Regions from separate parts of the Kitasatospora acidiphila genome, predicted to be linked through region 2. Evidence: riboswitches for the same ligand, from Rfam matches in the RefSeq annotation. Region 2 holds a riboswitch; the other holds the start of a gene.
What was found. A riboswitch is a leader RNA that binds a small molecule or an ion and turns the genes downstream of it on or off. The one in region 2 is predicted to bind S-adenosylmethionine.
Positions count from the first base shown of each region.

Region 1: linked by a shared signal. The riboswitch ahead of thrC (threonine synthase) and the one ahead of E6W39_RS30415 (aminotransferase class V-fold PLP-dependent enzyme) in region 2 are both predicted to bind S-adenosylmethionine.

Region 1 covers NZ_VIGB01000003.1:3,993,693-3,999,933, reverse strand. Annotated here, with positions in the region: gene E6W39_RS18685 (SIS domain-containing protein) at 1-256, opposite strand, end outside; gene E6W39_RS18680 (DeoR/GlpR family DNA-binding transcription regulator) at 414-1,205, shown strand; gene E6W39_RS18675 (DUF3263 domain-containing protein) at 1,275-1,502, shown strand; gene otsB (trehalose-phosphatase) at 1,533-2,387, shown strand; gene E6W39_RS18665 (alpha,alpha-trehalose-phosphate synthase (UDP-forming)) at 2,404-3,855, opposite strand; gene E6W39_RS18660 (glucosyl-3-phosphoglycerate synthase) at 3,902-4,912, opposite strand; SAM riboswitch class I at 5,094-5,225, shown strand; gene thrC (threonine synthase) at 5,243-6,241, shown strand, end outside.
Region 2 covers NZ_VIGB01000003.1:6,431,442-6,437,682, reverse strand. Annotated here, with positions in the region: gene E6W39_RS30440 (C40 family peptidase) at 1-815, opposite strand, end outside; gene E6W39_RS30435 (NYN domain-containing protein) at 1,015-2,424, opposite strand; gene E6W39_RS30430 (hypothetical protein) at 2,538-2,783, opposite strand; gene E6W39_RS30425 (rhomboid family intramembrane serine protease) at 2,955-3,728, shown strand; gene E6W39_RS30420 (Lrp/AsnC family transcriptional regulator) at 3,725-4,006, shown strand; partial or broken gene E6W39_RS30415 (aminotransferase class V-fold PLP-dependent enzyme) at 4,061-5,427, opposite strand; SAM riboswitch class IV at 5,479-5,598, opposite strand; gene trpD (anthranilate phosphoribosyltransferase) at 5,679-6,241, opposite strand, start outside.

The DNA of each region.
Region 1 (6,241 bases), 2.4 Mb from region 2:
GGCAGATCACGAGAACCCGGTCGTACTGCCGGGCATAACGGAACTCGGAGGCCGCGAAGGCGTCGGTCTCGCCCTGGCCGGCGGCCTCGCGCAGCGCGGCATAGGCCTGCGCCATGAACCAGGAGGTGCCGCAGCCGACCACGGCGACCCGCTCGCCGGGCTGCGGCAGCGCGGTGTCCGAGGGCTCGGCGAGCGCGGCGGCCCGGCGCCAGGTGGCCGGCTGGGTGGCCAGCTCCTGGGCGGTCAGTGAGCTCATGGCGTTCCTTCCGTCTGCGTGAATGTGCTTGTTTTATAGCTGTTTCGATCAGGAGTGCGCAATAGGGTCGGCAAGTGCGTAACGGCACTACGGCGGCGGACGGCACTGTGCGACGCTGTCCGGGCAGCGGTGGTCGATCAGCTTTGGAAGGCGCGGCGTGTCCCGATACGAGCGATGGAACGGTCTCCTCGAACTCCTCGCCGAGCACGGCAGGTTGGAGGTCGAGGAGGCGGCCACGGCACTCGGCGTCTCGGCCGCCACCATCCGCCGCGACCTGGACCAGCTGGCCCGCCAGCAGATGGTCACCCGCACCCGCGGCGGCGCGGTGGCCCACAACGTCTCCTACGACCTGCCGCTGCGCTACAAGACCGCCCGGCACGCGGGTGCCAAGCAGCGGATCGGCCAGGCGGTGGCGGCACTGATCGACCCGGGCGAGGTGGTCGGCCTGAACGGCGGCACCACCACCACCGAGGTGGCCCGGGCCCTCGCGGTCCGCCCGGAGCTGGCCGAACGGCCGGAAGCCGGTGGCCAGTCGCTCACCGTGGTGACCAACGCGCTCAACATCGCCAATGAGTTGACGGTCCGGCCGGCCGTGAAGATCGTGGTCACCGGCGGTGTCGCCCGCCCGCAGTCCTATGAGCTGATCGGCCCGCTGGCCGCCAGCGTGCTCGGTGAACTCACCATGGACGTCACGGTGTTGGGCGTGGACGCGCTTGACGTCCGGGCCGGCGCGACCGCGCACCACGAGGGCGAGGCCAGCGTCAACCGGCTGCTCGCCGAGCGGGCCCGCCGGGTGGTGGTGGCCGCCGACTCCTCCAAGCTGGGCCGGCGCGCCTTCGCCCGGATCTGCGGGCTGGAGGCGATCGACACCCTGGTCACCGATTCGGCGGCACCCGAGGAGACGGTGGCGGGCTTCGCCGAGGCCGGGATCCGGGTGCTCACCGTCTGACCCGGCCGGCCCCGGGATGGTGGCCTGTGTTCCCGGGGCGGTGGCCGCGTGCCCCGGGATAATGGCCGCATGACCGAGCTCACCGACCGCGACCGCGCCGTGCTGGCCCTGGAGGCCCGCCCCTGGCGCACCCAGGGCGCCAAGGAGCAGGCCGTCCGCGAGGAGCTGGGCATCTCGGCCACCCGCTACTACCAGCTGCTCAACGGCCTGCTGGACCGGCCGGAGGCGCTCGCCCACGCCCCGGTGCTGGTCAACCGGCTGCGGCGGATCCGGGAAGCCCGGCGTGCGGAGCGTTAAGTGAGCGGCCTTGCGGGTAGGTTGGCCGCCATGGGCACCCTGCTGGAACCGACCACCCCCGCCGGCCGTGCGGGCCTGGCCGCGCTGCTGGCCGAGCCCCGCCGCGCCCTGCTCGCCGTCGACTTCGACGGCACCCTGGCGCCGATCGTCGCCGACCCCGAGCAGGCCGTCGCGCACCCGGGCGCGGCCGCCGCCCTGGCCCGGCTGTCCGGCCTGGTCGGCACCGTGGCGGTGGTCACCGGCCGTCCGGCACTGGCCGCGGTGCGGCTCGGCGGCTTCGCCGATGCCCCGGGCCTGGACCACCTGGTGGTGCTCGGCCACTACGGCGCCGAGCGCTGGGACTCCGCGACCGGGCAGCCGATCGCGCCCGGGATCCACCCCGGCGTGGCCGCGGTCCGGGCCGAACTGCCCGCACTGCTGGCCTCGTTGGGCGTCCCCGAGGGCACTGTGGTGGAGGACAAGGAGCTCTCGCTGGCCGTGCACACCCGGCGCACCGCCGACCCGGACGGCGTGCTGGCCCGGCTGCGCACGCCGCTCGCCGACCTGGCCGCCGCGCACGGCCTGGCGGTGGAGCCGGGGCGGATGGTGATCGAGCTGCGCCCGCCCGGCGTGGACAAGGGCGCCGCGCTCACCAGCCTGGTGCGCGAACGCGCGGCCGGCGCCGTCCTCTACGCCGGTGACGACTTGGGCGACCTGGCCGCCTTCGACGCGGTCGACCGGCTGCGGGCCGACGGACTGCCCGGGCTGCTGGTGGCCAGCGGCCCGGTGACCGGCGAGCCGCCGGTGCGCGAGGTGGCCGAGCGGGCCGACCTGGTGGTGCCGGGGCCCGGCGGGGTGGTGGAGCTGCTGGAGCAGTTGGGCGAGGAGCTCGCGACGGCGCGCTGAGCCGCCGCCGAGCCGCTCAGGAGGCGGTCAGCGCGGCCAGCTGGTCGAGGAACCACTGCTGCGGCGAGAGCGCGGTGGCCGCCGCCGCCAGCCGCTTGGTGCGCTCGGTGCGCTCGGCGGCGGGCATGGTCAGGCCCCGGTGCAGCGCCTCGGCGGTCCCGACCACGTCGTAGGGGTTGATCCCGATCGCGTCCTCGGCCAGCTCCGCCCAGGCGCCCGCCTCCCGGGAGAGCACCAGCGCGCAGCCCGCCTCGGAGACCACCGGCACCTCCTTGGCGACCAGGTTCATGCCGTCCCGGATCGGGTTGACCAGCGCCACGTCGGCCAGCCTGTAGGCGGCCAGCGAGCGGGCGAAGTCGTCCTCGACCTGGAGTATCAGCGGCTGCCAGGTGGCGGTGCCGAACTCGGCGTTGATCTCCTCGCTGATCCGCCGCACCGCTGCCGTGTAGTCGCGGTACTCGGCCAGGTCCTGCCGGGACGGGTAGGCGAAGGCGATGTGCACCAGCCGGTCGTGCCACTCGGGGCGGGTGCGCAGCAGGTGCAGGTAGGCCTGCAGGCCGCGCACGATGTTCTTGCTCAGCTCGGTGCGGTCCACCCGGACGATGGTTCGCCGCTCGCCCACCGCGGCCTTCAGCGCGGCCAGCCGCTCGTCGACGTCGGCCCGGTGCGCCCGCTCGCGCAGGAACTCCGCGTCGGCGCCCAGCGGGTGCACGCCCAGCGCCGTGGTGCGGCCCTGGAAGGTCACGGTCAGCGCCGCCCGGTCCACGGTGGCGCCCAGCACCCGCTCGCAGCAGTCGGCGAACGCCTCGGCCCAGCGCCGGGTGTGGAAGCCGGCCCGGTCCGCGCCCAGCACCCCGGTCAGCACGGCGGCGGCCGGCTCGTCGGGCAGCAGCCGGAAGTAGTCGACCGGCGCCCAGGGGGTGTGCAGGAAGTAGCCGATCCGCAGGTCGGGGCGGCGCTCCCGGAGCAGGGCCGGCACCAGGGTCAGGTGGTAGTCCTGGACCAGCACCGCCGCGCCCGGCGCGGCCTCGGCGGCCAGCGCCGCGGCGAAGGCCTCGTTGTACTCCCGGAACCCGGCCCAGCGCTCGGCCGCGGCCTGGTCGAAGGCCGGCGCGGTGGGGGTGTTGTAGAGCTGGTGGTGCAGGAACCACAGGGTGGAGTTGGCCACCCCGTTGTACGCCTGGTCGAAGACCACCGGATCGATGTCCAGCATCCGGACGGCCTGTCCGCCGACGTCGAACCCGGCCAGGTCCAGGCGGCCCTGCGGGGACTGCCGGGCGGCGGCCCGGTCAGCCTCGCCGAGCGCCGCGCAGACCCAGACCGCGTGCGGGTCGTCGATCGCGGACAGCCCGGACACCAGGCCGCCGCCACCGCGGCGCGGTGTCAGGCTGCCGTCCGGGGCGTGGCGGAAGGCGACCGGGCCGCGGTTGGAAGCGACCAGGACGCGTGCGGTCGTTTGCTCGGCCATACCGGCAACCTTGCCGGGGGCGCCGGGTGGCAAACCAGGGCCTTGGTCACATCCGCTGGTTCCGGTACTCCGGCAGCTCGATCATCGGCGGCCGCTCCAGGGCCGTCACCGGGTGGTCGTGCGCCGTGAAGTCCCGGGTCAGCGGGTCCCGGGAGAACTGGGTGAGCACCGGGCGGGCCAGGTCGTCGGCGGCCTTGAGCCGGTTGGTGCGGTCCAGCCGCTCCAGCGCGGTGCGGTAGATGGTGGCGGCCATCCGGCCCAGTGCCTGGCTGTCCTGGTGGCGGTGGTGGCGCACTCCGACGTCCACCTGGGCCAGCGCGTCCAGCCCGACCAGCTCCAGGGCGTCGACCAGCAGGCCCAGCTCCACCCCGTAGCCGGTCGGGAAGTGCAGCCGGTCCAGCAGCGAGCGGCGGGCCGCGTACTCGCCGCCGAGCGGCTGCACGAAGCCGGCCAGCTGCGGCCAGTGCAGGTTGAGCAGGGGTCTGGCGACCAGCTCGGTCACCCGGCCGCCGCCGGCCGGCACCACCGCGCCCTCGGCCTCCAGCGGGCGGTCGTACATCGCCTTGACCAGCTGGATGTCCGGGTCGGTGAGCAGCGGGCCGACGATCCCGGAGACGAACGCCGGGTCGAACTCGCGCAGGTCGGCATCGATGAAGCAGACGATCGCCCCGCTGGTCACCAGCAGCGAGCGCCACAGCACCTCGCCCTTGCCGGGCACGGCCGGCAGCCGGGGCAGGATCGCGTCCCGGCGCACCACCCGGGCACCGGCGGCCGCGGCCACCTCGGCGGTCCGGTCCACCGAGCCGGAGTCCACCACCACCAGCTCGTCCACCAGCGGGATCCGCTCCATCAGCTCACGGCGGATCACCTCGACGATCTCGCCGACCGTGGACTCCTCGTCGAGCGCCGGCAGCACCACGCTGACCGTGCCGGCCGCCCCGGCCGCCTCCTTCGCGGCCAGTAACCGCGGCACCGGCCGGTCGGCCGCGGTCCAGGACCTGCGGCGCAACCAGCGGGCCGCCTCCGGGAGTAGCGCGGGGCTCTGCTCGGCTGGCAAATCTCGCTCCTTGTACGCGTGGGAATGGTCCGGGGCGTCTCGCGTGGCGGACGGCCCCTTTCCGCTGTGGTGCCTTCGGATACAGTCTTCGTACTGCGGTCAGACCTTCGCACACCGGGGTGGACCGCCGGGAAAACGTCGGCTCTCGCATCCGTGCGCTGCGCCGATGACAACTTCACAGAGCTCATCCAGAGGGACTGAGGGAACGGCCCGTTGACGTCCCGGCAACCTTCTCGACCGGCCTTTAGCAGGCCCCGGCGAGACAGGTGCCAATTCCGGCCCGGGCGCGACCGCGTCCCGGGGAAGATGAGGAGAGAGGCCTCGCCGCCCATGGCTACCGCTACCCCTGCCGCAACGTCCACCGTTGATCTCGGCCCCGCCGCCGCCCTGTCCTGTCGGGAGTGCGGCACCCGGTTCCCGCTCGGTCCCAGCTTCGCCTGCCTGGAGTGTTTCGGCCCGCTGGAGATCGCCTACGACTACAGCGACCACGGCGCCGCCGAGTTGCGGGCCCGGATCGAGGCCGGCCCGGCCTCCATCTGGCGCTACGCCCCGCTGCTGCCGGTCCCGGCCGACGTGGCGACCAAGCCCAACCTGAACCCCGGCTGGACCCCGCTGGTCGAGGCCGACCGGCTCGGCAAGGAGCTCGGCTTCACCGCCCGGCTGCACGTCAAGGACGACTCCGGCAACCCCACCCACTCGTTCAAGGACCGGGTGGTGGCCTGCGCCATCGAGGCGGCCCGGGCCTTCGACTTCACCACCCTTTCCTGCTCCTCCACCGGCAACCTGGCCGGCGCGGTGGGCGCCGCGGCGGCCCGGGCCGGCCTGCGCTCCTGCGTCTTCATCCCGCACGACCTGGAGCACGCCAAGATCGTCATGGCCGCGGTCTACGGCGGCGACCTGGTCGGCATCGAGGGCAACTACGACGACGTGAACCGGTTCTGCTCCGAGCTGATCGGCGATCCGGCCGGTGAGGGCTGGGGCTTCGTCAACGTCAACCTGCGGCCGTACTACGGCGAGGGCTCCAAGACGCTGGCCTTCGAGATCTGCGAGCAGCTCGGCTGGCGGCTGCCGGAGCAGATCGTGATCCCGATCGCCTCCGGCTCCCAACTCACCAAGATCGACAAGGGGTTGCGGGAGCTGATCGAGCTCGGACTGGTCGAGGACCGGCCGTACCGGATCTTCGGTGCCCAGGCGACCGGCTGCTCCCCGGTGGCCGAGGCGTTCAAGGCGGGGCGCGACGTGATCCGCCCGGTCAAGCCGGACACCATCGCCAAGTCGCTGGCGATCGGCAACCCGGCGGACGGCCCGTACGTGCTGGACATCGCCCGG
Region 2 (6,241 bases):
CGCGGCAGCGAGACGCCGGCCTGCGCGTAGGACCACTGCATCAGGCCCGAGCAGTCGAAGGTGGTCGGGCCGGTGGCGCCCCAGACGTAGTAGTCGCCCAGCCGGGTCAGCGCCTGCTGCACCGCGCTGCCCGCGTAACCGCCGGCCTGCGGCAGGCCGATCGGCGTGCGGACGTCGCTGCGCGAGGCGTGGTCGTCGGCGGTGACCGCCGCCCGGTCGGCCGCGCTCAGCGAGGCCAGCAGCTGCTGCGCCGCCGCCAACTTGCCCTGCACATCGGTCTTGGCCGCGTTCAGCTCCTGCGTCGAGCGGTCCAGCTCGGCCAGCGTGTCGGCGGCTTCCTTCTTCTCCTGGTCCAGCTTGCGCTGCTGGTCCATGAGCGACTTCAGCGCGGCGGTCTCGGAGGTGGTGGCCATCTGCATGCTGGCCGTCTGGTCCAGGTAGCTCTGCGGGTTGGAGTTGAGCATCACCTGGACCGCGGGGTCGATCCCGTCGGTGCGGTACTGGTCGCCCGCCACCGCCGCCAGGCCGGACTCCAGGTCCGTCACCTGCTGCTGGGTGCGGGCCACCTGGTCCTGCAGCTGGGTGGCCTGCTGGCGCAGCTGGGTGGCGCGCTCGTTGGCCCCGTCGTACTTCTCGGACGCCGCCTCGACCTGCTGGTTCAGTCCGTCGACCTGCGTCTTGACGTCGTCCACCGACGGCTTCGGGTCGGCCCAGGCGCCCGGCTGCGCGGAGAGGGCGACCGCCGTCGCGGCAGCGGCGGTGAACACGTAGACCCGCGCACGACTCGGCTGCTTGGGACGGCGGTGGGACGCCACTGGACCGCTCCTTCTTCTGCCGGCCGCCTACCTGATCGGGTGAGTGGCCGGAAAAATAGGTTTGACGCCGGACCCTACTGAACATCAGAACCCTGCGCTACTCCCCCGGCCGCGAACCACCTTCGGTCGAACGGCCTTCACCGGGCCTTCACCGGCGCTCAACTGGTGACGGACGGACCGGCGGCAGGCGAACGGCGGCTCAGCTGCGCGCCAAGCGGTTGAGCAGCAGGACCGACGAGACGGGGCGCGCGCCGGCCTTCCGCACGCCGTCGGCCACCTCGCGGTCGGCCGAGACCACCACCACCGGGCGGCCCTGCGGCTCGGCCCGGACCAGCTGGCGGATCAGCTCGTCCGCGGTCTGCCCGGTCCGGCTGAACCGCACCCGCACCCCGCGCGGCGGCGCCATGATCACCGGCACGTCCAGGTCCTGCCCGTCGAAGACGCAGGTCACCTCGGCCTGGGTGCGCTGCGCCAGCATCGCCAGGCCGCCGAGCAGCCGCATCCGCTGCTGCTCCAGCGGCAGCGTCGGGTAGCCGGTCTTGGTCACGTTGTAGCCGTCCACCACCAGGTGGACCTGAGGAATCGCCAGCAGCTGGTCCAGCAGCGCCGGATCGTCCTCGGCCAGCCCGCGCCGGGCCACGTCGTGCGGCGAGGCGGTGCCCGGCACCACCGCGTCCACCAGGTCGGCCGGATGCAGCTGGGTGACCGGGAGCGCCAGCTCCCGCTGCAACCCCTGGGCCGACTGCAGCACGGTGTCCAGCAGCAGCCGCAGTCGCATGTCGGCCACGCTGCGCCCCTCCCGGGCCGACCGGCGGCCGGACTCCAGGGTGCTCTCCAGCTCGGCCACCCGGTGGCGCAGCCGGCGGTTCTCGCTCTCCAGGCCGGTCCGCTCGGTGGCGGCCACCGCCTTGGCGCTGTCCAGCTCGCCCTGCAGCTTGCGGCTCTCCGCCTGGGCCCGGCGGGTGTCGCTCTCCAGACTGCGCACCTTCTTGCGCAGCGCCTCCAGCTCCCGGCGCACCCCTTCGCTCTCGGCGCGCTGGCGCTCCAGGTCGGCCCGGGCCAGCGCCTTGGTCGCGGCCAGCTCCTCCTGGAGCTTCTCCAGCAGCCGGGCGGCCTCGGCGGCCGCATCGGCCACCTCGGCCCGCTCCGCCTGCTCGCCGGCCTCGGCCACCAGGCGGGTCCAGCCGCGGGTGCGCAGCAGGTAGGCGGCGGCGGCCACGTCCAGCGGCTCGGCGGCGCCCGGCACCTGGCCGGCCTCCAGGGCCGCCACCAGGTCCGGCTGGCCGGCCCGCAGGCGGTCCGCTATCCGGGTCCGGAACACCGGGTCCGCCTCAAGCGCCGCGGCCACCGCGGTGCCGGCGTAGCGGGCGCGGCGGGCGGCGGTGAACTTGGCGTACGGGCGCAGGGTGGCCGGCAGTTCGGTGAGCGGCAGCCCGCCGAGCGCGTCGGCGGCCAGCCCCACCACCCGGCGGCGCACGCCCTCGGGGAGCGGGCGGTCCAGCTGCTCGGCCGACTCGGCCCCGGCCTCGCTGGGGACGTCGGCCGGCAGCGGCTCACCGCCGGCGGGCTGGGGCCCCTCGGGCTCGGCGGCCTGACTCGCTGCGTCCATCGCGTCCTCGGCTCCGATCCCTGGTCTCCTGACACACCGCTCGGTGCAATTGTCTCGTGTGCGGCATGCCACGAACACCACGCACGACACGGCACCCTCGCGGGTCCAGGGTGTCAGGCTTCCTCGGTGGCGTCCGGCCGGGGCACCAGCTCCACCTGGTCGACCGCGTTGCACCAGCGGCAGCGCACCGACTCCAGGGTCTCGGTGAGCACCTCGCGCTCCTCCACCTGCGGCTCGCCGGCCAGGTCGAGGTGGACGAACTCGACGACCCGGGAGGACTTGGTCACGTCGAATCGGGTCAGATTGCCGCAGAGCGTGCAGCGCCAGCGGGTCTCGGCCGTGGGCACGGGGACAGGCATGGGGGTCCTCTCGATCGCTGGTCCGGAGCGGGTTCCGGCCAGGGCCCCAAGCCTAGGGCCTGAGCCGCCGGCGCCGGCCGCCGGACAGCGGACCGTCCACCTGCTGGACGGCTCACCCGCTCGCCGTACACCGGGGTGTCACCACTGGTGCGGCGCGGAATGGATCGGCTCATGCCCCCGACCCGAGCGCAGCCGGTGCCGCTGGTCTGCTACGTGCTGATCGCGGTGAACTGCCTGGTCTTCCTGGCCGGGCCGAGCGGGGTCAACCCGGCCTACGGCACCCGGCCCGCCGCCCGGGCCTGCGCGGCCCAGCACTACCAGCAGCGCTGGGGTGCCATCCCGGCGGAGCTGCTGACCGACCGTCCGCTGACGCCCGCCCAGCTGACCCGGCTGGCACCGGTGCTGCCGGGCTGCCCGCCGCAGTCCACCCCGGGCAAGCTGCCCGCGGTCTCCGCGGTCTCCGCGCTCTTCGTGCACGGCGGCTGGCTGCACCTGCTGGGCAACATGCTCTTCCTCTTCGTCTTCGGCCCGGCGGTGGAGCAGCGGCTCGGGCGGTCCAGGTTCCTCCTCTTCTACCTGGCTGCCGGACTGCTGGCGACCTACGGCTACGCGCTCACCGCGCACTCGGGGGCGCAGGCGCTGCGGCCGCTGGTCGGCGCCTCGGGGGCGATCGCCGGGGTGCTGGGCGGGTACCTGCGGCTCTATCCGAAGGCCCGGGTGACCGCGCTGGTGCCGGTGCTGTTCTTCCTGCCGCTGCGGTTTCCGGCCTGGCTGGTGCTGGGCCTCTGGTTCGCCGTGCAGTGGTGGTCGGCGCGCCGGGGCGAGCCCGGGGTCGCCTACCTGGCGCATGTGATCGGGTTCGCCGGCGGGTTCCTGGCCCTCTGGGCCCTGGGCCGCCGGGCCCGATACCCTGACCCCATCCCCCAACCAGGAGCCACGCCGTGATCACAGCCATTGTGCTCATCAAGACCAGCATCGACCGGACCCCCGAGATCGCCGAGGCCATCGCGGCGATCGACGGGGTGAGCGAGGTGTACTCGGTGACCGGCGGGTGCGACCTGGTGGCGATGGTCCGGGTGCGGCGGCACGACGACCTGGCCGATGTGATCCCGGGTCGGCTGAACAAGGTGCCGGGCGTGGTGAGCACCGAGACCCACATCGCCTTCCGCACCTACTCCCAGCACGACCTGGAGGCGGCGTTCGCCATCGGCCTGGACAGCTGACGGCCCGGCCGCCGACTGGCGGCCGTCCGCTACTCGACGCCGGATGCCCTCCCGTCAGCGCCGGGTGTCCGCGACGCAGCGGCCGCCCTCGTTGCGGTAGGTCCAGCGCGCCCCGTCGGTGACCAGCTCGCGCACCGCGGCCAGGAACCGGTCCACGTGCTCCCCCGGCGTGCCGGCCCCGAAGCTGACCCGGATCGCGTTGAGGCTGCGCTCCCCCGGCAGCGAGGGCTCCGGCGCACCGCACGCCGAGGGCGCCGCGTCCTGGGAGCCGAGCAGCGTGCGCACCAGCGGGTGGGCGCAGAACAGCCCGTCCCGCACCCCGATCCCGTACTCGGCGGAGAGCGCCGCCGCGAAGTGCGAGCTGTTCCAGCCGCTCACCACGAAGGAGAGCACCCCGACCCGCGGCGCGCCGTCCCCGAACAGGTTGAGCACCCGGACCTCGGGGATCTCGGCGAGGCCGGCGGTGAGGCGGTCGATCAGCAGCTGCTCATGGTCCCGCAGCCGGTCGAAGCCGGTCTCGGCGAGCGCCCGGCAGGCCGAGGCGATGGCATAGGCCCCGATCACGTTGGGCGAGCCGGCCTCGTGCCGGGCCGGGCCGCGGTGCCACTCGACGGCGACCGCGCCGTCCGCCTGCCGGGCCACGGTCCGCGAGGCGCCACCGCCGGCCAGGTAGGGATCGGCCGCGTCCAGCCAGTCGGCGCGGCCGGCCAGCACACCGGCGCCGAACGGGGCGTAGAGCTTGTGGCCGGAGAAGGCGACCCAGTCGACGTCCAGTTCGCGCACCGAGACGCGGTGGTGCGGGGCCAGCTGCGCGGCGTCCAGCACCACCCGGGCGCCGTGCCGGTGGGCCGTCTCGGTCAGTTCGGCCACCGGCCACAGCTCGCCGGTGACGTTGGAGGCACCGGTGACGCAGAGCAGCCGGGGCCATCGGGGTGTTCGGCCAGCGCGGCGTCCAGTGCGGCCACCGCCTCGGCGTGCGAGCGCGGCGCCCGCAGGTAGCTGACGGCCAGTCCGGCCTGCCGCCAGGGCAGCAGCGAGGCGTGGTGCTCGGTCTCGAAGGCGAACACCCGGGTGCCGGGCGGCACCGCGCCGGCCAGCAGGTTGAGCGAGTCGGTGGTGGCCCGGGTGAACACCACCTGGTCGCCGTCGCGCAGGTCGAGGAAGTCGGCGACGGTCCGCCGGCTCTGCTCGAACAGGTCGGTGGAGAGCTGCGAGAGGTAGCCGGCGCCGCGGTGCACGCTGCCGTAGTAAGGGGCGTAGCCGGCCACGTCGTCCCAGACCCGCTGCAGGGCGGGGGCGCTGGCGGCGTAGTCGAGCGCGGCGTAGCCGACCTTCTCACCGGAGACCAGCGGCACCTGGACGTCGGCGCCGAGCACGGCGAGCGGGGCGGCGCAGTCGGCGATCAGCTGGGTGGACGTCATGGGAACGCACTCCTCCTGGGGTCAGGACCCCGGGGGTGCGTGTCGTCCGGTGGTCCGCGCTTGCCCTGCGGACCTGTCGCCGCCGAGCCCGGTCTTCACCCAGGGCACCCCGCCACGGACGGAGGGTTGCCGGACAGCAAGCTGGGGCTTGTCGCGCTGTCACTCATGACCTGACGCAGACCTTATGCACACCGTCGAGACGCGGTCAACCGCGCTTCCACCATCCGGACGACCGGCCGGCTGACGGGGCGTCAGCGGTCGGTGGCCGCCGCCCACCGGTCCAGCAGCCCGATCGCCGCGCCGGAGTCCACGGCGGCGGCGGTGCGCTTCATCGCGGCGGCCAGCTGCTCGGCCAGCGGCGCGTCGGTGAGGTCCAGGGCGACCAGCGCGGCCGCCGAGTTGAGCACCACGGCATCGCGCACCGGGCCGTGCTCGCCGCCCAGCACCCGGCGGGCCACCTGGGCGTTGTACTCGGGGTCGGCGCCGCGCAGCGCCTCGATCGGCACCCGCTCGATGCCGAGCTCGCGCGGGTCGAGCACGGTCTCGGTCACCTGCCCGTCGCGCACCAGCCAGACCCGGGAGCTGTCGCAGATGGTCAGCTCGTCCAGTCCGTCGTCGCCGCGGAAGACCAGGGCGGTGGAGCCGCGCTCGGCCAGCACTCCGGCGATCAGGCCGGCCAGCCGGGTGTCGAAGCAGCCGACCGCATGGGCCGTCACCCTGGCGGGGTTGGTGAGCGGGCCGAGGATGTTGAAGGCGGTCGGCACCCCGAGGTCGCGCCGGGCGGCGGCGGTGTGCCGCATCGCGGGGTGGAAGG